DNA from 2 places in the Carnobacterium sp. 17-4 genome. Region 2 is predicted to be linked to the other one. Evidence: a T-box and tRNA genes for the amino acid it is inferred to sense, from the RefSeq annotation. Region 2 holds a T-box; the other holds one or more tRNA genes.
What was found. A T-box is a leader RNA that pairs with one kind of tRNA and senses whether it is charged. The one in region 2 lies ahead of glyQ (glycine--tRNA ligase subunit alpha), so its partner is inferred to be a tRNA-Gly.
Positions count from the first base shown of each region.

Region 1: it has a tRNA-Gly gene. The T-box ahead of glyQ (glycine--tRNA ligase subunit alpha) is inferred to sense a tRNA for this amino acid. The anticodon was not compared.

Region 1 is NC_015391.1:547,767-558,988, reverse strand. It holds tRNA gene CAR_RS02810 (tRNA-Glu) at 515-586, opposite strand; tRNA gene CAR_RS02805 (tRNA-Ile) at 606-679, opposite strand; tRNA gene CAR_RS02800 (tRNA-Gly) at 688-758, opposite strand; tRNA gene CAR_RS02795 (tRNA-Phe) at 769-841, opposite strand; tRNA gene CAR_RS02790 (tRNA-Asp) at 857-929, opposite strand; tRNA gene CAR_RS02785 (tRNA-Met) at 967-1,039, opposite strand; tRNA gene CAR_RS02780 (tRNA-Ser) at 1,067-1,156, opposite strand; tRNA gene CAR_RS02775 (tRNA-Ile) at 1,194-1,267, opposite strand; tRNA gene CAR_RS02770 (tRNA-Met) at 1,287-1,360, opposite strand; tRNA gene CAR_RS02765 (tRNA-Ala) at 1,398-1,470, opposite strand; tRNA gene CAR_RS02760 (tRNA-Pro) at 1,481-1,554, opposite strand; tRNA gene CAR_RS02755 (tRNA-Arg) at 1,585-1,658, opposite strand; tRNA gene CAR_RS02750 (tRNA-Leu) at 1,662-1,750, opposite strand; tRNA gene CAR_RS02745 (tRNA-Gly) at 1,801-1,872, opposite strand; tRNA gene CAR_RS02740 (tRNA-Thr) at 1,880-1,952, opposite strand; tRNA gene CAR_RS02735 (tRNA-Leu) at 1,988-2,072, opposite strand; tRNA gene CAR_RS02730 (tRNA-Lys) at 2,114-2,186, opposite strand; tRNA gene CAR_RS02725 (tRNA-Val) at 2,188-2,263, opposite strand; rRNA gene rrf (5S ribosomal RNA) at 2,290-2,405, opposite strand; rRNA gene CAR_RS02715 (23S ribosomal RNA) at 2,496-5,416, opposite strand; rRNA gene CAR_RS02710 (16S ribosomal RNA) at 5,652-7,213, opposite strand; gene CAR_RS02705 (GNAT family N-acetyltransferase) at 7,751-8,281, opposite strand; gene CAR_RS02700 (glucose-6-phosphate isomerase) at 8,485-9,831, opposite strand; gene CAR_RS02695 (hypothetical protein) at 9,964-10,347, opposite strand; gene yugI (S1 domain-containing post-transcriptional regulator GSP13) at 10,413-10,793, opposite strand; gene CAR_RS02685 (MalY/PatB family protein) at 11,023-11,222, shown strand, end outside.
Region 2 is NC_015391.1:1,194,920-1,206,141, forward strand. It holds gene CAR_RS05800 (PhoH family protein) at 1-955, shown strand, start outside; gene CAR_RS05805 (HD family phosphohydrolase) at 967-3,171, shown strand; gene ybeY (rRNA maturation RNase YbeY) at 3,209-3,685, shown strand; gene CAR_RS05815 (diacylglycerol kinase family protein) at 3,696-4,064, shown strand; gene CAR_RS05820 (cytidine deaminase) at 4,080-4,490, shown strand; gene era (GTPase Era) at 4,490-5,398, shown strand; gene recO (DNA repair protein RecO) at 5,484-6,293, shown strand; T-box leader at 6,340-6,519, shown strand; gene glyQ (glycine--tRNA ligase subunit alpha) at 6,602-7,513, shown strand; gene glyS (glycine--tRNA ligase subunit beta) at 7,515-9,599, shown strand; gene CAR_RS05845 (DUF488 domain-containing protein) at 9,691-10,065, shown strand; gene CAR_RS05850 (ABC transporter ATP-binding protein) at 10,112-11,222, shown strand, end outside.

The DNA.
Region 1 (11,222 bases), 650 kb from region 2:
AATTTTATCCCTAATACACTTTTTTATTGGAGTATTCCCTTAATATTAATGGTCTTTTTAGTTGAACTAGGAAAACTTCAATTAAACTATACAAGAATTAATGGACAGTTAAACGAACACAATCCAAATAATCTTTTTTTAGACCACAAACACTTTCAACGTATCGTTTTATATTTACTCATTCTGATTTATGTAGTCAGTTTTATCCTTTTTATTCCTACTTTCAAGAGTCTATCGTTTATCTTTATATTTACTTTACCTTTTACTATTAAGGTGGTTCAATTGTCTTTTTCTACAAAAGAATCGATTTCAGCTAAATTAACGCAAAGAACCTTGCAACTCTGTTCCATTGCTTTTTTCATCTCATTTAGTATAATGCTCTTTATTTATACTTTTTGAGGCTATTCTCTTAAAGGTATCACTCGCATGGCGAGGATACCTTTTTACTTGTTTATACAATAGAAAAAAGGATAAGAGAAATTTCCTCTTATCCTTTTTATTCAGCTTTTTTTTATGACCCGTACGGGAATCGAACCCGTGATACCGCCGTGAAAGGGCGGTGTCTTAACCGCTTGACCAACGGGCCAGTCTAAATTTTAGTACAATGGGCCTAAATGGACTCGAACCATCGACCTCACGCTTATCAGGCGTGCGCTCTAACCAGCTGAGCTATAGGCCCAAAAAAAAAGCGGGTGACGAGAATCGAACTCGCATCAACAGCTTGGAAGGCTGTGGTTTTACCACTAAACTACACCCGCATTAAAAAAGTGGCCCGGGACAGAATCGAACTGCCGACACCTTGAGCTTCAATCAAGTGCTCTACCAACTGAGCTACCGGGCCAAGTATTAAATTAAACGGTCTCGACGGGAATCGAACCCGCGATCTTCTGCGTGACAGGCAGACATGTTAACCCCTACACCACGAGACCTTTTTTACATTTAAAACTATCTTTAAAAAAAGATAAATTGCGGGGACAGGACTTGAACCTGTGACCTTCGGGTTATGAGCCCGACGAGCTGCCAACTGCTCCACCCCGCGATAATATAAATGAATCATTTTTAAAAAAGGAGGATAAGAGATTCGAACTCTTGCGTGCTTTTACACACCTGACGGTTTTCAAGACCGTTCCCTTCAGCCGGACTTGGGTAATCCTCCATAATGGCACAAGGTTATTTTAATCTTTATTGATTAATGGACCTTGTAGGACTCGAACCTACGACCGGACGGTTATGAGCCGTCTGCTCTAACCAACTGAGCTAAAGGTCCAAGATCTTTAAAAAAATAATAGCGGCGAAGGGGATCGAACCCCCGACCTCCCGGGTATGAACCGGACGCTCTAGCCAGCTGAGCTACACCGCCATAATAATAAGGTAATAAGATGAAATTTTTTAAAAAGTGGAGCCTAGCGGGATCGAACCGCTGACCTCCTGCGTGCAAGGCAGGCGCTCTCCCAGCTGAGCTAAGGCCCCAAAATTTCAATCGGGAAGACAGGATTCGAACCTGCGACCCCTTGGTCCCAAACCAAGTGCTCTACCAAGCTGAGCTACTTCCCGTTACTGAGTTATTCTCTTTTTCAAAAGAAATGCACCCAAGAGGACTTGAACCTCTAACCCCTTGATTCGTAGTCAAGTACTCTATCCAATTGAGCTATGGGTGCAAATGGTGCCGAGGGCCGGAATCGAACCGGCACGGTGATCACTCACCGCAGGATTTTAAGTCCTGTGCGTCTACCTGTTCCGCCACCCCGGCATTAGAACAGCTGTTCATTCTTGCGAATGACCTCACTAGTTGAACTAGTAAGCGAAAGACGGGATTCGAACCCGCGACCCCCACCTTGGCAAGGTGATGTTCTACCACTGAACTACTTTCGCAAAAAAATGCCGGCTAAAGGAGTTGAACCCTCGACCCTCTGATTACAAATCAGATGCTCTACCAACTGAGCTAAGCCGGCTAAAGTGGTACTTCACTAATCATTCAACTAAAAAATGGTGCGGGTGAAGGGACTTGAACCCCCACGTCTCGCGACGCTAGATCCTAAATCTAGTGCGTCTGCCAATTCCGCCACACCCGCAATAAGTCTGGCATAACTAACCCTGCTTGAATGATTAGTTATGAGTCATGCAGGATTCGAACCTGCGACCCTCTGATTAAAAGTCAGATGCTCTACCAACTGAGCTAATGACTCATGGTGGAGGTTGACGGGATCGAACCGCCGACCCTCTGCTTGTAAGGCAGATGCTCTCCCAGCTGAGCTAAACCTCCATGGGAATAAAAAAATAATTGAATTTGCGTGGCAACGTCCTACTCTCACAAAGGGAAACCCTTCACTACCATCGGCGCTAAGAAGCTTAACTTCTGTGTTCGGCATGGGAACAGGTGTGACCTTCTTGCCATCATCACCACACAATTTCAATCGAAAGTCCGTTGGACTCTCAAAACTGGATAAAGTTTAAAGTGTAATTCGTTTGCTTACCTTCGTACACCGGGTATTGCTTTGGTTAAGTCCTCGACCGATTAGTATTGGTCCGCTCCGTATATCGCTATACTTCCACTTCCAACCTATCTACCTGATCATCTCTCAGGGGTCTTACTCACTTACGTGATGGGAAATCTCATCTTGAGGGGGGCTTCACGCTTAGATGCTTTCAGCGTTTATCCCGTCCACACATAGCTACCCAGCAATGCCCTTGGCAGAACAACTGGTACACCAGAGGTGTGTCCATCCCGGTCCTCTCGTACTAAGGACAGCTCCTCTCAAATTTCCTACGCCCGCGACGGATAGGGACCGAACTGTCTCACGACGTTCTGAACCCAGCTCGCGTACCGCTTTAATGGGCGAACAGCCCAACCCTTGGGACCGACTACAGCCCCAGGATGCGATGAGCCGACATCGAGGTGCCAAACCTCCCCGTCGATGTGGACTCTTGGGGGAGATAAGCCTGTTATCCCCAGGGTAGCTTTTATCCGTTGAGCGATGGCCCTTCCATGCGGAACCACCGGATCACTAAGCCCGACTTTCGTCCCTGCTCGACTTGTAGGTCTCGCAGTCAAGCTCCCTTATGCCTTTACACTCTGCGAATGATTTCCAACCATTCTGAGGGAACCTTTGGGCGCCTCCGTTACTCTTTAGGAGGCGACCGCCCCAGTCAAACTGCCCGTCAGACACTGTCTCCCAGCCCGATAAGGGCTGTGGGTTAGAGTGGTCATACAGCAAGGGTAGTATCCCACCAACGCCTCCACCAAGACTGGCGTCCTGGCTTCAATGGCTCCTACCTATCCTGTACAAGCTGTACAAACACTCAATATCAAACTGCAGTAAAGCTCCATGGGGTCTTTCCGTCCTGTCGCGGGTAACCTGCATCTTCACAGGTACTATAATTTCACCGAGTCTCTCGTTGAGACAGTGCCCAGATCGTTACGCCTTTCGTGCGGGTCGGAACTTACCCGACAAGGAATTTCGCTACCTTAGGACCGTTATAGTTACGGCCGCCGTTTACTGGGGCTTCAATTCTGAGCTTCGCCCGAGAGCTAACCCATCCTCTTAACCTTCCAGCACCGGGCAGGCGTCAGCCCCTATACGTCATCTTACGATTTTGCAGAGACCTGTGTTTTTGATAAACAGTCGCCTGGGCCTATTCACTGCGGCTGACCAATTGGTCAGCACCCCTTCTCCCGAAGTTACGGGGTCATTTTGCCGAGTTCCTTAACGAGAGTTCTCTCGCACACCTTAGGATTCTCTCCTCGACTACCTGTGTCGGTTTGCGGTACGGGCAGTTTGTTTCTAACTAGAAGCTTTTCTTGACAGTGTGACATCGGGAACTTCGGTACTTAATTTCCCTCCCCATCACAACTTGTTCTTATAGAAGCAAGCATTTGACTCACTTCAAAACTTGTTGCTTGGACGCGCATATCCAACAGCGCGTATTCCTTAGCCTACTGTGTCCCTCCATTGTTCAAACAAAACAAACTGGTACAGGAATCTCAACCTGTTGTCCATCGTCTACGCCATTCGGCCTCGACTTAGGTCCCGACTAACCCTGGGAGGACGAGCCTTCCCCAGGAAACCTTAGTCATTCGGTGGACGGGATTCTCACCCGTCTTTCGCTACTCATACCGGCATTCTCACTTCTAAGCGCTCCACTAGTCCTCACGATCTAGCTTCAACGCCCTTAGAACGCTCTCCTACCATAGAACCAATGGTTCTATCCACAGCTTCGGTGTTATGTTTAGCCCCGGTAAATTTTCGGCGCAGGGTCACTCGACTAGTGAGCTATTACGCACTCTTTAAATGATGGCTGCTTCTGAGCCAACATCCTAGTTGTCTAAGCAACTCCACATCCTTTTCCACTTAACATAAACTTTGGGACCTTAGCTGGTGGTCTGGGCTGTTTCCCTTTCGACTACGGATCTTATCACTCGCAGTCTGACTCCCGGATATAAATCAATGGCATTCGGAGTTTATCTGAATTCGGTAACCCGAGAAGGGCCCCTAGTCCAAACAGTTGCTCTACCTCCATGATTCTAATTCCGAGGCTAGCCCTAAAGCTATTTCGGAGAGAACCAGCTATCTCCAAGTTCGATTGGAATTTCTCCGCTACCCACACCTCATCCCCGCATTTTTCAACATACGTGGGTTCGGTCCTCCAGTGCGTATTACCGCACCTTCAACCTGGACATGGGTAGATCACTTGGTTTCGGGTCTACGACCACATACTCATTCGCCCTATTCAGACTCGCTTTCGCTGCGGCTCCGTCTCATCAACTTAACCTCGCATGGGATCGTAACTCGCCGGTTCATTCTACAAAAGGCACGCTATCACCCATTAACGGGCTTTAACTATTTGTAGGCACACGGTTTCAGGGGCTATTTCACTCCTCTTCCGAGGTTCTTTTCACCTTTCCCTCACGGTACTGGTTCACTATCGGTCACTAGGGAGTATTTAGCCTTGGGAGATGGTCCTCCCGGATTCCGACGGAATTTCTCGTGTTCCGCCGTACTCAGGATACTGATCAGAGTGAAATGGGTTTCGATTACAGGGCTTTTACCTTCTTCGGCGGACCTTTCCAGGTCGCTTCTTCTACCAATCTCATTTATGACTCTATGTGTTCAGTCCTACAACCCCAGAAAGCAAGCTTTCTGGTTTGGGCTATTCCCGTTTCGCTCGCCGCTACTCAGGGAATCGATTTTTCTTTCTCTTCCTGCAGGTACTTAGATGTTTCAGTTCTCTGCGTCTACCTCTACTGACCTATGTATTCAGTCAGTAGTAACATCCTATCAAAGATGCTGGGTTCCCCCATTCGGAAATCTTTGGATCAAAGCTCACTTACAGCTCCCCAAAGCATATCGGCGTTAGTCCCGTCCTTCATCGGCTCCTAGTGCCAAGGCATTCACCGTGCGCCCTTATTAACTTAACCTATGGTTAACAGTTAATTTTTAAACCTCATCTTTCGATGAGAACCTTAAAAAAACTCATTTTTAAAACTTTTCGGTGTGTTTCTGGTTTGTTACTTGAATTACACTTTTTAACTTTATCCAGTTTTCAAAGAACAACGTCTTGCAGCAACCAAAGTTGCGTTTTTTGAGAAGATTAGACCTCTCAAAACTAAACAAAGTAAGTACGAATGTGTGGGTTTCCGTTATATTCCTTAGAAAGGAGGTGATCCAGCCGCACCTTCCGATACGGCTACCTTGTTACGACTTCACCCCAATTATCTGTCCCACCTTAGGCGGCTGGCTCCCAAAAGGGTTACCTCACCGACTTCGGGTGTTACAAACTCTCGTGGTGTGACGGGCGGTGTGTACAAGACCCGGGAACGTATTCACCGCGGCGTGCTGATCCGCGATTACTAGCGATTCCGGCTTCATGTAGGCGAGTTGCAGCCTACAATCCGAACTGAGAATGGCTTTAAGAGATTAGCTTGGCCTCGCGACCTTGCGACTCGTTGTACCATCCATTGTAGCACGTGTGTAGCCCAGGTCATAAGGGGCATGATGATTTGACGTCATCCCCACCTTCCTCCGGTTTATCACCGGCAGTCTCACTAGAGTGCCCAACTGAATGCTGGCAACTAATAATAGGGGTTGCGCTCGTTGCGGGACTTAACCCAACATCTCACGACACGAGCTGACGACAACCATGCACCACCTGTCACTTTGTCCCCGAAGGGAAAGCCCTATCTCTAGGGTGGTCAAAGGATGTCAAGACCTGGTAAGGTTCTTCGCGTTGCTTCGAATTAAACCACATGCTCCACCGCTTGTGCGGGTCCCCGTCAATTCCTTTGAGTTTCAACCTTGCGGTCGTACTCCCCAGGCGGAGTGCTTAATGCGTTAGCTGCAGCACTGAAGGGCGGAAACCCTCCAACACTTAGCACTCATCGTTTACGGCGTGGACTACCAGGGTATCTAATCCTGTTTGCTCCCCACGCTTTCGAGCCTCAGCGTCAGTTACAGACCAGAGAGTCGCCTTCGCCACTGGTGTTCCTCCACATATCTACGCATTTCACCGCTACACGTGGAATTCCACTCTCCTCTTCTGCACTCAAGTTCTCCAGTTTCCAATGACCTTCCCCGGTTGAGCCGGGGGCTTTCACATCAGACTTAAAGAACCGCCTGCGCTCGCTTTACGCCCAATAAATCCGGACAACGCTTGCCACCTACGTATTACCGCGGCTGCTGGCACGTAGTTAGCCGTGGCTTTCTGGTTAGATACCGTCAGGGGATGAGCAGTTACTCTCATCCTTGTTCTTCTCTAACAACAGAGTTTTACGATCCGAAAACCTTCTTCACTCACGCGGCATTGCTCCGTCAGACTTTCGTCCATTGCGGAAGATTCCCTACTGCTGCCTCCCGTAGGAGTCTGGGCCGTGTCTCAGTCCCAGTGTGGCCGATCACCCTCTCAGGTCGGCTACGTATCATCGCCTTGGTGAGCCATTACCTCACCAACTAGCTAATACGCCGCGGGTCCATCCATAAGCGGTAGCCGAAGCCACCTTTTTTCCATTCGCCAGGAGGCGATTAGAAGTATGCGGTATTAGCATCCGTTTCCGAATGTTATCCCCCACTTATGGGCAGGTTACCCACGTGTTACTCACCCGTCCGCCACTCTTTGACTTCGGTGGGTGCAAGCACCCGGTGAAATCAAAGCGTTCGACTTGCATGTATTAGGCATGCCGCCAGCGTTCGTCCTGAGCCAGGATCAAACTCTCATATAAAATGATGCTTGAAGCTCATATTGATTGCTAGCGAATAATTATTCACTAATTTTGTTACTGTTGACTTAGCACTGCTAAGTCACCCTCACATTTGGTTCGTCTTACTTTGTTTAGTTTTCAAAGGTCTAAAGCGTGTTGCCTCGTTTCTGACAACTTCTAAATTATAGCAGTTGTTTTTCAACTTGTCAACAAGTTTTTTAAATAAATATTTTTTAATTGAATATTTATCCATTTGCCAGCTCAGTGTTCCCATGAGGACTTCAATAGATTAACATATTTATTTACGTTTTGTCAACATTATTTTTACAATAATATTTCCATCTATTTCGGTGTATCACTTATCTCTCTTAGCGACATCAATTACTATAACAAGTTTTTCGATACTGGTCAATAAAAAGATTTTGTTTTTTTTGTTTTTTTTAAAAAAGCGTATATTTTACCACTTTTTTGCATTTAAATTTGTATTACTTACTAATGAAACGAACAAAAGGACTGTTTCAAAAAAAGCCCTTCCTATTATCGTTCGCTTTTCCAAAATTACTTTAGTTGATATTGGTATAAGTTAAAGTCATTTATTTGTTCTCCCGCATTGAAATCTTCTTTACAATCGATCAATTCAAAGCTTTCATTACGGTACATTCGGTTTAAAAATTCATTTCCAGCAATACAATCTAGTCTGAGAGCTCTTTTTTGTTCTTTTTCAGCATAATCTTTAGCTGCATTGATCATCAGCTGTGGAATTCCCATACCAGCTTTGTCTCTCTTTATATTCAAACGGTGAAGGTAATAAAATTTATTTCCTTGATCCGTTCCCCATAAAGCAGCATCCCACTCACTTTGGTGATCCCACATTATGAACATTCCAACTAACTCATTATCTAAAGCTCCGTAGAATACTTCTCCTCTATCAATGGCACTCGCTGTATCATGATTATCATTACCTTCTAATATACCATTCCATTGTAACGATCCTTTAGCTTTTAACCATAGAGCTGTTTCTTTAAGTAACAGCTCTATCATTTCAAGATGTTCTGCTTTTGCTTGGTTTAATGTAAAATTTCTGCTCATTTTATTCCCCTTTCTTCTATATAGAGAGAAGTTTTTAACCATATTTTTGTTATTAAATACAGTACTACAAAAATTGTCGACTAACAATGACTTTTCACACTACTATTTCTAAAAAAAAGCCTAAACACCTTTTTTCTATCACTACGATAAGAAAAAGAGGTGTAAAGACTTTTGAAGTGTGTTGTTATTTCGGTACATCTAAATTATAGTCGTGCGTTTAATTCTTTACCTAATTCTTCAAATCCTGGTTTTCCTAGCAAAGCAAACATATTTTTCTTATATGCTTCTACACCTGGTTGGTCAAATGGATTTACACCATTTAAGTAACCTGATAGGCCGATTGCGATTTCAAAGAAGTACATCATGTAACCTAATGTATATGCATCTTGTTGAGGAATCGTTAAGATCATGTTAGGCACATCTCCGTCAGTATGAGCTAAAAGAGTTCCTTGGAAAGCTTTAGTATTTACGTAATCAATACCTTTCCCTTCCAAATAGCCTAATCCGTCTAAATCTTCTTCAGTAGCTGGGATAGCAATATCAAATTTTGGTTTATCTACTTTAATAACTGTTTCAAAGATATTACGTTGTCCTTCTTGGATGTATTGCCCCATTGAATGTAAATCAGTAGAGAAGTTTACGCTTGAAGGATAGATTCCTTTTTGGTCTTTACCTTCTGATTCTCCAGCCAATTGTTTCCACCACTCTGAGAAATATTGCAATGATGGCTCGTAGTTAACTAAAATTTCTGTATCTTTTCCTTTACGGTAGAAGACATTACGCAATACAGCGTATTGATATGCTTCATTTTCTTCGATTTTATCACTAGAGAATGCAACTGACGCATCTGCAGCACCTTTCATCAATTGATCAATGTCTGCTCCACTAGCTGCAATTGGCAATAAACCTACTGCTGTTAATACAGAAAAACGTCCGCCAACATCATCAGGAATGATAAATGATTCATAGCCTTGTGCATTTGCTTCTTGTTTCAAAGCTCCACGTTCTTTATCTGTGGTAGCATAAATACGTGCTTTAGCTTCATCTGCACCATATTTTTTTTCTAACAATCCTTTAAATACTCTAAAAGCAATAGCTGGTTCTGTAGTTGTACCAGATTTAGAAATAATATTTACTGAAAAATCACGGTCTCCGATTACTTGAATCAAATCGTGTAGATAGCTTGAACTAATACTGTTTCCAGCGAAAAGAACTTGTGGTGCTTTGCGAGTTTCTTTATCAAGTAAATTAACAAAAGAATGATTTAAGAAATCAATTGCAGCTTTTGAACCTAAGTAAGATCCTCCAATTCCGATGACAACCAGAATTTCTGAATCGCTTTGGATTTTTTTAGCCGCTTCTTTGATACGAGCAAACTCTTCTTTATCATAATTTTTTGGCAAATCGATCCAACCTAGGTACTCGCTACCTGCCCCAGTTCCTTTGCGTAACATTTCATCAGCAGTTGTAACCTGTTGTTGTAAGTTCGCGATTTCATGTGGTTGTACAAATTTCTCAACATTTGAATAATCAAATTTAATATGACCCACGTAAACCCCTCCAATTAATTGTCTTAAAGAATAAAAAAGCTATTCTCATACTCCTTAACTTTAGTTGTTTTAATAAAAAAAAGCAAGGAAAAAACGGCATTCCTCGAATGAGAAATGCCGTTACAGATAAACTTATTTAAATTGCGGAACTCCAGATATTTCCCATTTTTCTAATGTTTTTGTTAGCTCATCAGAATTCAACCAGGTTAGCGAGTTATCGCCGCTTTCAGTTAGAAGTCTATAATCAGCTTCTTCATCATAAAGTTCAAAAACAAATAAAGGGATACGGTTGTCATTAACTACTGCATTTGTCAGTTCATATAAATTTAAATCAGTTGCTTTAATAGGTAAAATTGTTTTTAGCGTCTCTAATATAGTAGCTAATCCTGTTTTAACATCACTGATTTCGGTGGTAGGGAATGAATGCATTTCAGCTTCTACTTCCACTAAAAAAACATACTTTCCTCCTGGTCCTTTTGCCATTATAGTTCCAGCTACCCATCTTTTCTCTGTCATTAGTTTACACCTCTAGCTATAGTTTTTAGCTCATTTGTTTTGTTTACAGTAGATTAATAGTCTCTTTAATACACTATTCTATTTTTTTCATCTTCTTTAGCTTCTTCAATCCATTTTGGCATTGACTCTTTTATTGTAGCAAAACCTAACTTTCCGACTTTTTCATGATGCTGCCTTCTCTTCTTAGGATGGTATTGAAATGTCGTATTTTCCTCTAACGTTCTTAGAGATAAACTGATTTTTTTCGTATATTCATCAATGTCTAATACCATCACTTCAATTTCATTTCCCACTGTTAAAACTTCATTTAAGTCTTTAACAAAACCATGTTTGCATTCCGAGATATGGATAAGCCCTTGTGTTTCATCATCAAGTGAAACAAACGCTCCATAAGGTTGAATTCCAGTAATTTTGCCTTTAATGACCATGCCAATTTTATACTTCATCCTATCACCTCGCTTATCCATTTCAAGAGTATTTTTATTTATATTTTTATTTTAGCATAAATAAACACTCAGCGTATTTAGAATACGTTTTCATTTTTTTTGAAACGAGACTTTATTTATGGTACCGGTTTTAAAAGAGGCATCATAGAAAAAATTATCTCTCTTCGGTTTTTACTAGTATACTTAACCATACATATAGAAACTAATTTTTGATTGGAGGAATAGTTATATGACTTGGGACTTTGATGAACAAATTGATCGCAGTGAACAAAGTAGTATTAAATGGGGGTATTCAAAAAAATTATTTGGAGACGAAGCTGTTTTACCAATGTGGGTAGCGGATATGGACTTTGCTAATTCACCTTTGATTTTAGATGCTTTGAAAAAAATAGTGGATCAACGTATTCTAGGCTATGCGTTTCCTCCCGC
Region 2 (11,222 bases):
ATTTGGTACTCAAGATAAACATTTAACGTTATTAGAAGAGTCAATGGAAGTTATTATTAACAGCCGTGGAAGCCATTTAGAAATTATTGGTTTTGAAGAAAACACAGCTATAGTTGAGGAAATCCTTAATCAATTAGAAGAGTTGATCAAACGCTCCATTCAAGTTGGCCCATCAGATGTGGTCACTGCCATCAAGATGGCTAAAAAGAATACATTGCAATTTTTCATCAGCATGTATGAAGAAGAAATTGGGAAAGATCATGGCGGCAAACCTATACGAGCAAAAACATTTGGTCAACGCCAATATATTCAATCCATTAAAAAAAATGATATTACTTTTGGTGTAGGTCCCGCTGGAACAGGTAAAACCTATTTAGCTGTTTTCATGGCAGTTGCTGCTATGAAAAAAGGGGAAGTGAAAAAAATCATCTTGACTCGTCCGGCTGTTGAAGCAGGCGAAAATCTTGGTTTTTTACCTGGAGATCTAAAAGAAAAAGTCGATCCGTATTTACGTCCAATCTATGATGCTTTGTATAACGTGTTTGGCTTGGAGCACACTACTCGTTTAATGGATCGCAACGTTATCGAGATTGCTCCATTAGCTTATATGCGAGGACGTACGTTGGAAGATGCTTTTGTCATATTGGATGAGGCGCAAAATACGACAAAAGCTCAAATGAAGATGTTCCTGACTCGTCTTGGTTTTGGCTCAAAAATGATTGTAAATGGAGACGTTACTCAGATTGATTTGCCTAGAGGAGCTATCAGTGGATTGGTTCATGCTGAAAAAGTATTGAATAATGTTAAGGGGATTGATTTTGTTCAATTTGACTCGAATGATGTCGTGCGCCATCCAGTAGTTGCTAGTATTATAAATGCTTACAGCGAAGAAAAAACAATGAGTGAAGTCAAAAAAGATGAAATTGAAAAACTGAGCACTGAAAAAAATGAATAGGAAGTGAATGAATGCGAAGAAATTTAATACGCCTTCAGAAAAAAATGGGCAAACTATATATTCCTTCTATTCTTTTGTTTACTTCTGTGGTTTTATTTTTCATCATGTATAGCAATGTTAAACCAACTGCTTTAGACATTGAATTGTTTCAAGTGGCAGAAGATACCATACGTGCCAATGCAACTGTAGAAGATACAGAAAAAACAAAAGAAAACAAAGAAACTGTCGCAGCAACGGTTTCTCCTGTATATACGTATAACCCAGACTTGAAGGCTATCCAAACATCAAAAGTAGAAGTTTTATTTGCTACGATAGATGAAGTGATTCAAGAAACAGATAAAAAATATGAAGCTGATTTAAAAGAAGCTAGAAAAAAAGCTACCGAAGACAAACCTGATATAAGTGCTGAGGAATTATCAGAAATAAAAGTATCTAGATTATCAGAAGATGAAATGTTAAGGTTATTTAAAGAAAAACTAAATAACTTAGACGATGCTACAAAAGAATTTATTGATATGCTTCCAGATTGGGCTGTTTTAGATTTGTTGTCTACGAATGAAGCAACATTAGCAGGAATGAGAGAATCAATTGTTTCTGTGGTATCACAATTCATGACCCATCCTATTAAAAGTGAAGAAGTAAGTGAAATTAAAGTAGAAGCCAATAATAATTTGGATTATTCTGATTTGGACTCAAATAACCAGCGCATCGCAAGTCTGATCATCGATAATGCTATTGTTGAAAATAATACTTACAATGCAAATGCTACTGAGGAAAAGAAAGTTGAAGAAATGGCTAATGTTCCTCCTTCACTGATTTTGCAAGGACAAGTAATCGTTCAAGAAGGCCATGTTGTTGACAGCAACGATATGCATCAACTTGAATTACTAGGTGTGTTAGACAATACTTTTTCAAAACAATCTTTATATGGTCTAATAGTATTGATTTTTACCCAAGCGTTGCTTTTATATTATTTAGGAAAATCTAGAAAAATAGATCGAATAGACCATGGGCGTCAAATTACTTTCTATGCCATCATTATGATAGTCTCGTTATTGCTGATGAAAAGCTTGCAACTGCTTCAAAACTCGGATATCGATTACATCGGTTTACTATATCCAGCTGCGTTAGCTTCAACGTTATTAACAGCATTTGGCTCACGACGTTTTGGAATATTGGCAAATGGATTTACAGCCGCATTTTCTATCTTTATTTTCAGCCCAGATTCAGGCACTAGTTTTAGTATCATATTAGTCCTCTTTTATCTATTGAGCGGTATGATGGGTACAATGATTACGCGTACTAAAATTACCAACCAGTTCTGGTCTAGTTTCATTTGGGTCACTGTATTCAATGCCTTATTTATCAGTTCATTTATTTTATACTTAAATATGCATTTTTGGTCACAACAAGTTTTTCTAATGATTTTCTACGCGCTCTTAAGTGGAATCATCTCTTACTTACTGGCTGTACTTCTATCACCGTATATTGAAGTTTTATTTGAGGAAAATGCCGTATTGACGTTAACTGAATTATCTAACCCGAACAGCCCATTGCTAAAAGAACTGCTGACAAAAGCTCCAGGGACCTATCACCATAGTTTGATGGTAGCGAACTTAAGCGCAAATGCAGTCGGGGCTATTGGAGGAGATTCCTTATTTGCTCGAGTGGCTTGTTACTATCATGATGTTGGAAAATTGCGTCATTCACTCTTTTTTGTAGAAAATTTACCACCTGGGATGGAAAATCCACATGATTTATTAACCCCTTTTGAAAGTAAAGAAATTATTTTTGGACATGTTAGTGAAGGGGTCAAAATGCTTGAAAAAGCTAAAATGCCTCAATCGATTATTGATATCTGTGCTCAGCACCATGGGACAACACTTATGAAATATTTTTATGTTACGGCTAAAGAAAAAGATGAAACCGTACTTGAAAGTGATTTTAGGTATCCGGGGCCAAAACCGCAAACAAAAGAAGCAGCCGTCATCAATATTGCAGATAGTGCCGAGGCAGCTGTAAGGTCGATGTCGCATCCGACTAAAGAATCCATTGAAAAATTCGTTCATAATTTAATTAATGGAAGGATCACAGATGGTCAATTTGATGAATGTTCGATTTCTTTACAAGAATTGAAGATAGTTGAAAAAGCGATTTGTGAAGGATTGAATGGTACTTTCCATTCGAGGATCGAATACCCGACGCTGAATAAGTAATATCAGCTGAGGGGAAAAAAGGAGTGAGATAATACTCATGGAATTAGATTTGTATGATGAAACCAACAAAATTGCTACTGAACAAAAAGAATTAATCCAGTCGTTATTAGAATTTGCTGGAAATCATCTAGAGTTGCCAAAAGATACTGAGATGTCAGTAACGTTTGTTGATAATGAAAATATTCAAAAAATCAATAAGACGTATCGTGGAAAAGATCAACCAACGGACGTCATTAGTTTTGCAATTGAAGATGAAGCAGAAGACGAATTGATGATCAACTTTGATACTTTAGAAGAACCGATGCCAAGAAATATTGGAGATATTATTATTTCTGTTGATAAAACCGCAAGCCAAGCCGATGAATATGGACATTCTTTTGATCGAGAATTAGGATTTTTGGCCTTACATGGGTTCTTGCATTTGAATGGGTACGATCATATGACCCCTGAAGATGAAAAAGAAATGTTTGGATTGCAGAAAGAGATATTAGAAGCCTATGGACTTAAAAGATAAAAAGGAAGTAGTGAAAAACTCTAGATTTTCAGATTCCTTTAAATACGCATTTAAGGGAGTTCTAACGGTATTTCAAGAAGAACGGAATATGCGTTGCCATATTATGATTGGTTCAATAGTCCTATTGTTTTGTGTGTTCCTTAATTTAGCTGTCAATGAATGGTTATGGGTTATTTTCAGTATATTTTTAGTGATCATAATGGAAGTTTGGAATACGGTCATTGAAAACGTGGTTGATTTAGCTGCTGGTGAACAATATCATTCTCTGGCAAAGAAAGCGAAAGATATGGCTGCCGCAGCTGTTCTAATGACAGCAGGATTTTCCGTTGTGGTAGCAGCGATTATTATATTACCTAAATTATGGCAAATACTATTTTAAAGGGGATCAACATTTATGCACACTACAGAACAAAAAGTCGAAGAATTAATTCAAAAAGCAACGGACATGCTAGATAAAGCTTATGTTCCTTATTCCAATTTTCCAGTTGGAGCAGCTCTTTTAACGAAAGAGGGAGAAGTATTTTCAGGATGTAATATTGAGAACGCCTCTTTTGGTTTAACCAATTGTGCTGAGCGTACAGCAATTTTTAAAGCAGTTTCTGAAGGAAAAAAAGAGTTTGATTATTTGGTGGTTACCGGTGATACAGATGGACCTATCTCACCTTGTGGGGCTTGCAGACAAGTACTAGCAGAATTTTGTGGTCCAGATATGCCTGTCTTATTAACGAACAATAAAGGAAATAAACAGATAACAACGGTTGGCGAATTGCTGCCCGGAGCTTTTAAATCGGAGGATATGGTTTAATGAAAAATACAAATGAGCACAAATCAGGTTTTGTTTCTATAGTAGGACGTCCAAATGTTGGTAAATCAACGTTGTTAAATAGAATTGTAGGGCAAAAAATAGCAATCATGAGTGATAAAGCTCAAACAACAAGAAATAAAATTCAAGGGATCTACACGACTCCAGAATCACAAATCGTATTTATTGATACTCCTGGTATTCATAAACCGAAACATCGTCTAGGGGATTTCATGGTGAATTCAGCTTTTAGTGCTTTTAGAGAAGTTGATGTGATTTTATTTATGGTAAATATTACAGAAAAACGTGGCCCTGGAGATAACTTTATTATGGAAAAACTAAAAACAGTAAAAAGTCCCGTGTTTTTAGTATTGAATAAAATTGATAAAATACATCCAGATCAATTGCTGCCGATTATCGAAGACTACCGTTCACTAGTAGATTTTGCACAAGTTATTCCAATTTCAGCCTCTGAAGGAAATAATGTAGATACATTATTAGAGGAAATCACAAAATATCTACCTACTGGACCTCAATTCTACCCAGAAGATCAAGTGACCGATCATCCCGAATACTTTATTGTTTCTGAATTGATTCGTGAGAAAGTATTAGAGTTGACTAGAGAAGAAGTTCCTCATTCTGTGGCGGTAGTAGTAGAGAGTATGCAACGCAATGAACTGGGGAAAGTTCAAGTTCATGCAGCGATCATCGTAGAACGTTCAAGTCAAAAAGGTATTATTATTGGCAAGGGCGGAAAAATGCTGAAAGATATTGGTATCCGTGCGAGAAGAGATATCGAAGTATTGCTGGGAGACAAAATTTACCTTGATCTTTGGGTAAAAGTTCAAAAAGATTGGCGCGATCGTCAAATAAATTTACAAGACTATGGTTACCGCAAAGATGATTATTAATTAGCACTAACCAACTAAAAAAACAAACCATATTTTTATGGTTTGTTTTTTTAAGCGGAGATTGTATCTCGTAGGAGGATTCTAAATGGCTCAAGTAGAAGAAGTAGAAGGCATTGTGCTATCTGTGCGAAATCATCGCGAAAACGATCAATTAGTTAAATTATTTACTAATCGCTTTGGCAAGAGAATGTTTTTTGTTAAAGGAACCAGAAAGCAAAAGAACAAACTTAGAACTGCGGTGTTGCCATTTACGAAAGCGACGTATATTGCGGACATTCGTGACACTGGGCTTTGTTTTATAAGAGATGCAAAAGAAGTTGATCAGTATAAAAGTATGCAAACCGATATTTTCTTAAATGCTTATGCAACGTATATTTTGAATTTAGCAGATGCAGCTTTAGATGATGGAATTGTGGATAGTACGTTATTTCATAAGATAGACCGGTGTTTAACCGAAATCGATGAAGAAACGGATCCTGAGATTGTCGTGAATATATTTGAAATACAGATTCTTCCATACTTTGGTGTTTCGCCCGAATTAAGAGGCTGTCGGGTATGCGGGAATACTGAGGGACCTTTTGATTACTCAGGCAGTTATGGTGGCCTACTATGCCAAAATCATTGGCATTTAGATCGTCACCGTTACCATGCAAGCAGAAGAGCGATTCATTTTATTCGTTTGTTTTCAGTGGTCTCGTTGGATCAGTTAGGTGCTATTACAGTTAAAGAGGAAACAAAGCGAGAGATCAGGACGTTGATTGACCTCATCTATGAAGAGTCTGTCGGAATAAAGTTGAAAAGTAAAAAATTTATCGATCAAATGTATACTTGGGGTAACCTCCTAATAGATAAGAGAGTTCCTCCGAATGAAACACCAGACGAGAATGAAAAGTAAATATTGACAATAGTCAATATTACAGGTTAATATAGTAATAAGTGAATAACCAGCGATGAAAGAAAAGAGTAAAAATTTTCCCTCTATTTAAGAGCGAACTTGGGATAGTGAAAGCCAAGTATAGACAAAGTTTTGAAAGGCCTTCTGGAGCTGATTACAAAAAGAGATGCTAGTTTTTTATAAGCTAGAATTAGGGTGGAACCGCGATTGTACTATCGTCCCTATGCTGATCCTGATCAGCATAGGGACTTTTTTTGTATTATTTTTTAGTTACCCATTAGGATTTGAAATGAAAAGGAGAATGCCGAATGAAAGAAAATAGTTTAACGTTTCAAGAAATCATTTTGACTTTACAAAAATATTGGTCTGATCAAGGGTGTCTATTGCTCCAATCCTATGACACAGAAAAAGGTGCAGGAACGATGAGTCCTTATACGTTTTTACGTGCTATTGGACCTGAACCATGGAATGCAGCTTATGTAGAGCCTTCAAGACGTCCAGCAGATGGCCGTTATGGTGAAAATCCAAACCGTTTATTCCAACATCATCAATTTCAAGTCGTTATGAAACCTTCACCGGATAACATCCAAGAACTTTATTTAGAAAGCCTTCGCTTATTAGGCATTGATCCTTTAGAACACGATATTCGTTTTGTGGAAGACAACTGGGAAAATCCTTCTATGGGATGTGCAGGTTTAGGTTGGGAAGTTTGGTTAGATGGAATGGAAATCACTCAATTTACGTATTTCCAACAGGTTGGTGGGTTAGAATGCAATCCTGTAACCAGTGAGATCACATTTGGTTTAGAACGTTTAGCTTCTTACATTCAAGATGTCGACAGTGTTTATGACATTGAATGGACAAAAGGCGTGAAATATGGCGAAATCTTTATTCAACCTGAATACGAGCATTCAAAATACGCTTTTGAAAATAGCAATCAAGAAATGCTTCTAATGTTATTTAATGAATATGAAAAAGAAGCTACTACCCAAATTGAAGCAGGCCTGGTTCACCCAGCCTATGATTATGTTTTAAAATGTAGTCACACCTTTAATTTATTAGACGCAAGAGGGGCCGTTTCAGTTACAGAACGTGCCGGTTATCTGGCTCGTATTCGTAAAATGGCTCGTTCAATTGCAAAAGCTTTCGTTACAGAACGTGAAAAATTAGGATTCCCTTTGCTTCAAGGTCAATCTATCGAAAATAAGGAGGCAAAGTAATATGACTAAAAATCTGTTGTTAGAAATCGGTTTAGAAGAAGTTCCAGCTCATATCGTTACTCCGAGCAGCAAACAATTAACACAAAAAGTAGCTGCCTTTTTAAAAGAAAATAGGTTAGCACACGGAGAAGTGATTCCTTTTTCAACGCCTCGTCGTCTAGCGGTCATTGTGAAGGATATCGCCGAAAAACAAGAAGACATTGAAGAATCTGTAAAAGGCCCTGCTAAAAAAATAGCTCAAGATGCTGAAGGAAATTGGAGTAAAGCAGCTATTGGATTTGCGCGAGGACAAGGGGCAACGACAGAGGACATTTATTTCAAATCAATCAAAGACGTTGAATATGTTTATGTAGATAAATTTATTTCAGGTAAAACCGTTAAAGATATTTTAGTTGGTTTAGATGAAGTAATCACATCTATGACTTTCCCCGTAAGTATGCATTGGGGAAGCCACTCATTTAAATACATCCGCCCATTTCATTGGTTGACTGCGATGTTGGATGAAGAAGTGATTCCTTTTGAAATCTTGGATGTTCAAACAGCAAATACCTCACGCGGACACCGTTTTTTAGGACAAGATGTCACTTTTGCTAGTGCATTAGACTATGAAAAAACGTTAGAAAACGTTTATGTAATTGCGGACAGTGCCAAACGTAAACAAATGATCGTTAGTCAAATTGAAGAGTTGATGGAAGCAAATCAATGGTCTGTTACATTTGATGAAAAATTACTAGAAGAAGTAAACAATTTGATTGAATACCCAACTGCTTTTTATGGCTCATTTGATAAAAAATACCTCGATTTACCAGAAGAAGTATTGATTACATCGATGAAAGACCATCAGCGTTATTTTGGAGTGAAAGACGGCGAAGGAATTATTTTACCTTACTTTATCTCTGTTCGTAATGGAAATGCTGAACACATTGAGACAGTTGCAAAGGGAAATGAAAAAGTATTGACTGCCCGCTTAGATGATGGTCAATTTTTCTTTGAAGAAGACCAAAAATTAACGATCGCTTCTTGTGTAGATCGTTTAAAACAAGTAACTTTTCATGAAAAAATCGGTTCAATCTATGAAAAAATGAACCGAGTACAAGCTATTGCTCAATTAATTGGGAAACAAGTTGGCTTAACGACGACTGAGTTAACTGATTTAAATCGTGCCTCTGAAATTTATAAATTTGATTTGGTAACCAATATGGTAGGAGAATTCCCTGAATTACAAGGAATCATGGGTGAAAAGTATGCCTTGATGCAAGGTGAGAATCCAACTGTAGCTGCTGCTATCAGAGAACACTACATGCCAATCTCAAGTGAAGGAGAACTTCCACAATCGTCTGTCGGAGCAGTATTAGCTATTGCCGATAAATTGGAAAGTGTCTTGAGTTTCTTCGCAGTCGGAATGATTCCAACTGGATCTAATGATCCATATGCCTTGAGACGTCAGACATACGGTATTGTTCGCATTATTGAATCAAAAAATTGGGTTTTCCCTATGGATTCACTTAAAGAAGGCATTTTAGCTGCTCCAGTCATCAATCAGAGCGCTTTGATTGAAGGTTACCAATCAAGTACTGCACAAGTCATTGATTTCATTAAAGCTCGTGTACGACAATTATTGATGGCAGAGAGCATTCGCCATGATGTTATCGATGCGGCTTTAAATTCTCGCCAAGAAAATGTGCTGAAATTGATCGAAGCAAGTCGAATCATCAATGGTCATTTATCAGATGCTATTTTTAAATCAACCATCGAAGCGTTGACGCGTGTCTTAAATCTAGCTGATAAAGGGAAAGAACTACTTGCTCAAGAGCAAGCATCAGTTGATCCTGCTTTATTTGAAACAATATCTGAAAAAAACTTACATGACTCTTTTGCTAAAATTGCAACAAAGTCTAGCCAAGAAAACAGCAGTCAAAGCTACGAAGCTTTTGAACAGCTACAACCATTGATCGAAGCCTTTTTTAATGAAAATATGGTTATGGCAGACAATGAAGCGGTTCGAAATAACCGATTAGCGTTATTGATGCAGATCTCTGATTTTGTGTTATCTTTTGCAAGTGTAGACAAATTAGTTGTTAAATAACCTTTAGCAAATAAGTTTACTTTATACTCCATTAAGGATAGAATTTTCCTTAGTGGGGTTTTTGTTTAATTGGACAAAGGAGTGGAAAAATATGACTAATCATCCCTTAACTATGAAACGAGTTTATGAAAAAGTAGAAAAAGAAGATGGGTACCGTATTTTAGTAGATAGACTATGGCCAAGAGGAGTAGCGAAAGAAAAAGCCAATATAAAAGAATGGGCAAAAGAAATTACACCAACTCCAATGATTCGTAAAGCGTTTAACCATCAACCGCAAAAATTTGATGCGTTTAAACAAGCTTATTGGGCTGAATTAGAAGCCAATCCACACGCGGAAAAATTTAAACAGCATATCTTTGAACAATTGCAACAAACGCCGGTGACGTTTATCTATGCTGCTAAAGATGAACAATACAATCATGTAGTAATTTTGATGGAGTATGTTCAAACTAAACAAGTTACATAAAAAATATTTTATTAATCAAATGAGCTAAACCAGATTGGAGGATTCTATGTTAAAACGTTTTTTTAGTTATTATAAGCCGTATAAAAAATTATTTATCTTAGATTTTAGCTGTGCGATACTTGCAGCTGTTTTAGAATTGTCTTTTCCGCTAGTAGTTAATCGAGTAGTCGATGACCTTTTGCCTTCAGCAAATTGGACATTGATTGTTACAGTTTCGCTATCTTTATTGTTTTTGTATGTTGTAAATACTTATTTGCAGTATGTCGTTGTTTATTTCGGGCACAAACTGGGTGTGAATATCGAGACAGATATGCGTCGCGAATTATATGGCCACTTGCAAGAGCAGCCGTTCAGTTATTACGACAATCAAAAGACAGGGAAGTTAATGACGCGCTTGACAACGGACTTATTCGAAATATCGGAAGTTGCTCATCATGGTCCTGAAGATGTGTTTATTACCATCATTACTTTAGGTGGAGCCTTTTTACTGATGTTAACAGTGCACGTTCAATTAGCTTTGGCAACGTTTGTAATGATTCCTTTTATCACGATTGCATTAGTGTTTTTCAATAAACGCATGACCAAAATCAATACAAAGATCTTTAATGATTTAGGCGAATTTAGTGCAGGTATTGAGTCTTCCGTTAGTGGGATACGTGTGGTTCAAGCCTTTGCAAATGAAGAACACGAAGCCGGAAGATTTGAGTTACTTAATCAAGCTTACCGATCATCAAAAATTTTATTCTATAAGATGATGGCAATCAGCTCTTCATATAATTATTTACTGATTCGTTTAATTAATTTGTTTGCCTTATTTTTTGGAGCGTATTATACGATCCAAGGTGAAATAAGTTATGGTGATTTTGTAGGATTTATCTTATTATCTAATGTATTTGTTCGTCCGATTGAAAAAGTGAACACGATGATTGAAAGTTATCCTAAAGGAATTGCAGGATTTAAGAGATTAACAGAAGAACTTGATAAAAAACCTACTATTCAGGACAAAGAAAATGCCATTGAAGTCGACCGCTTAAAAGGGGATATTGAGTACAAACAAGTTTCATTTTGGTACGACTCATCCAAAAAAGTGTTGGACAAAATCAATTTATCGATTCGTGCAGGTGAAACGGTAGCGTTTGTTGGCCCTAGTGGAGCAG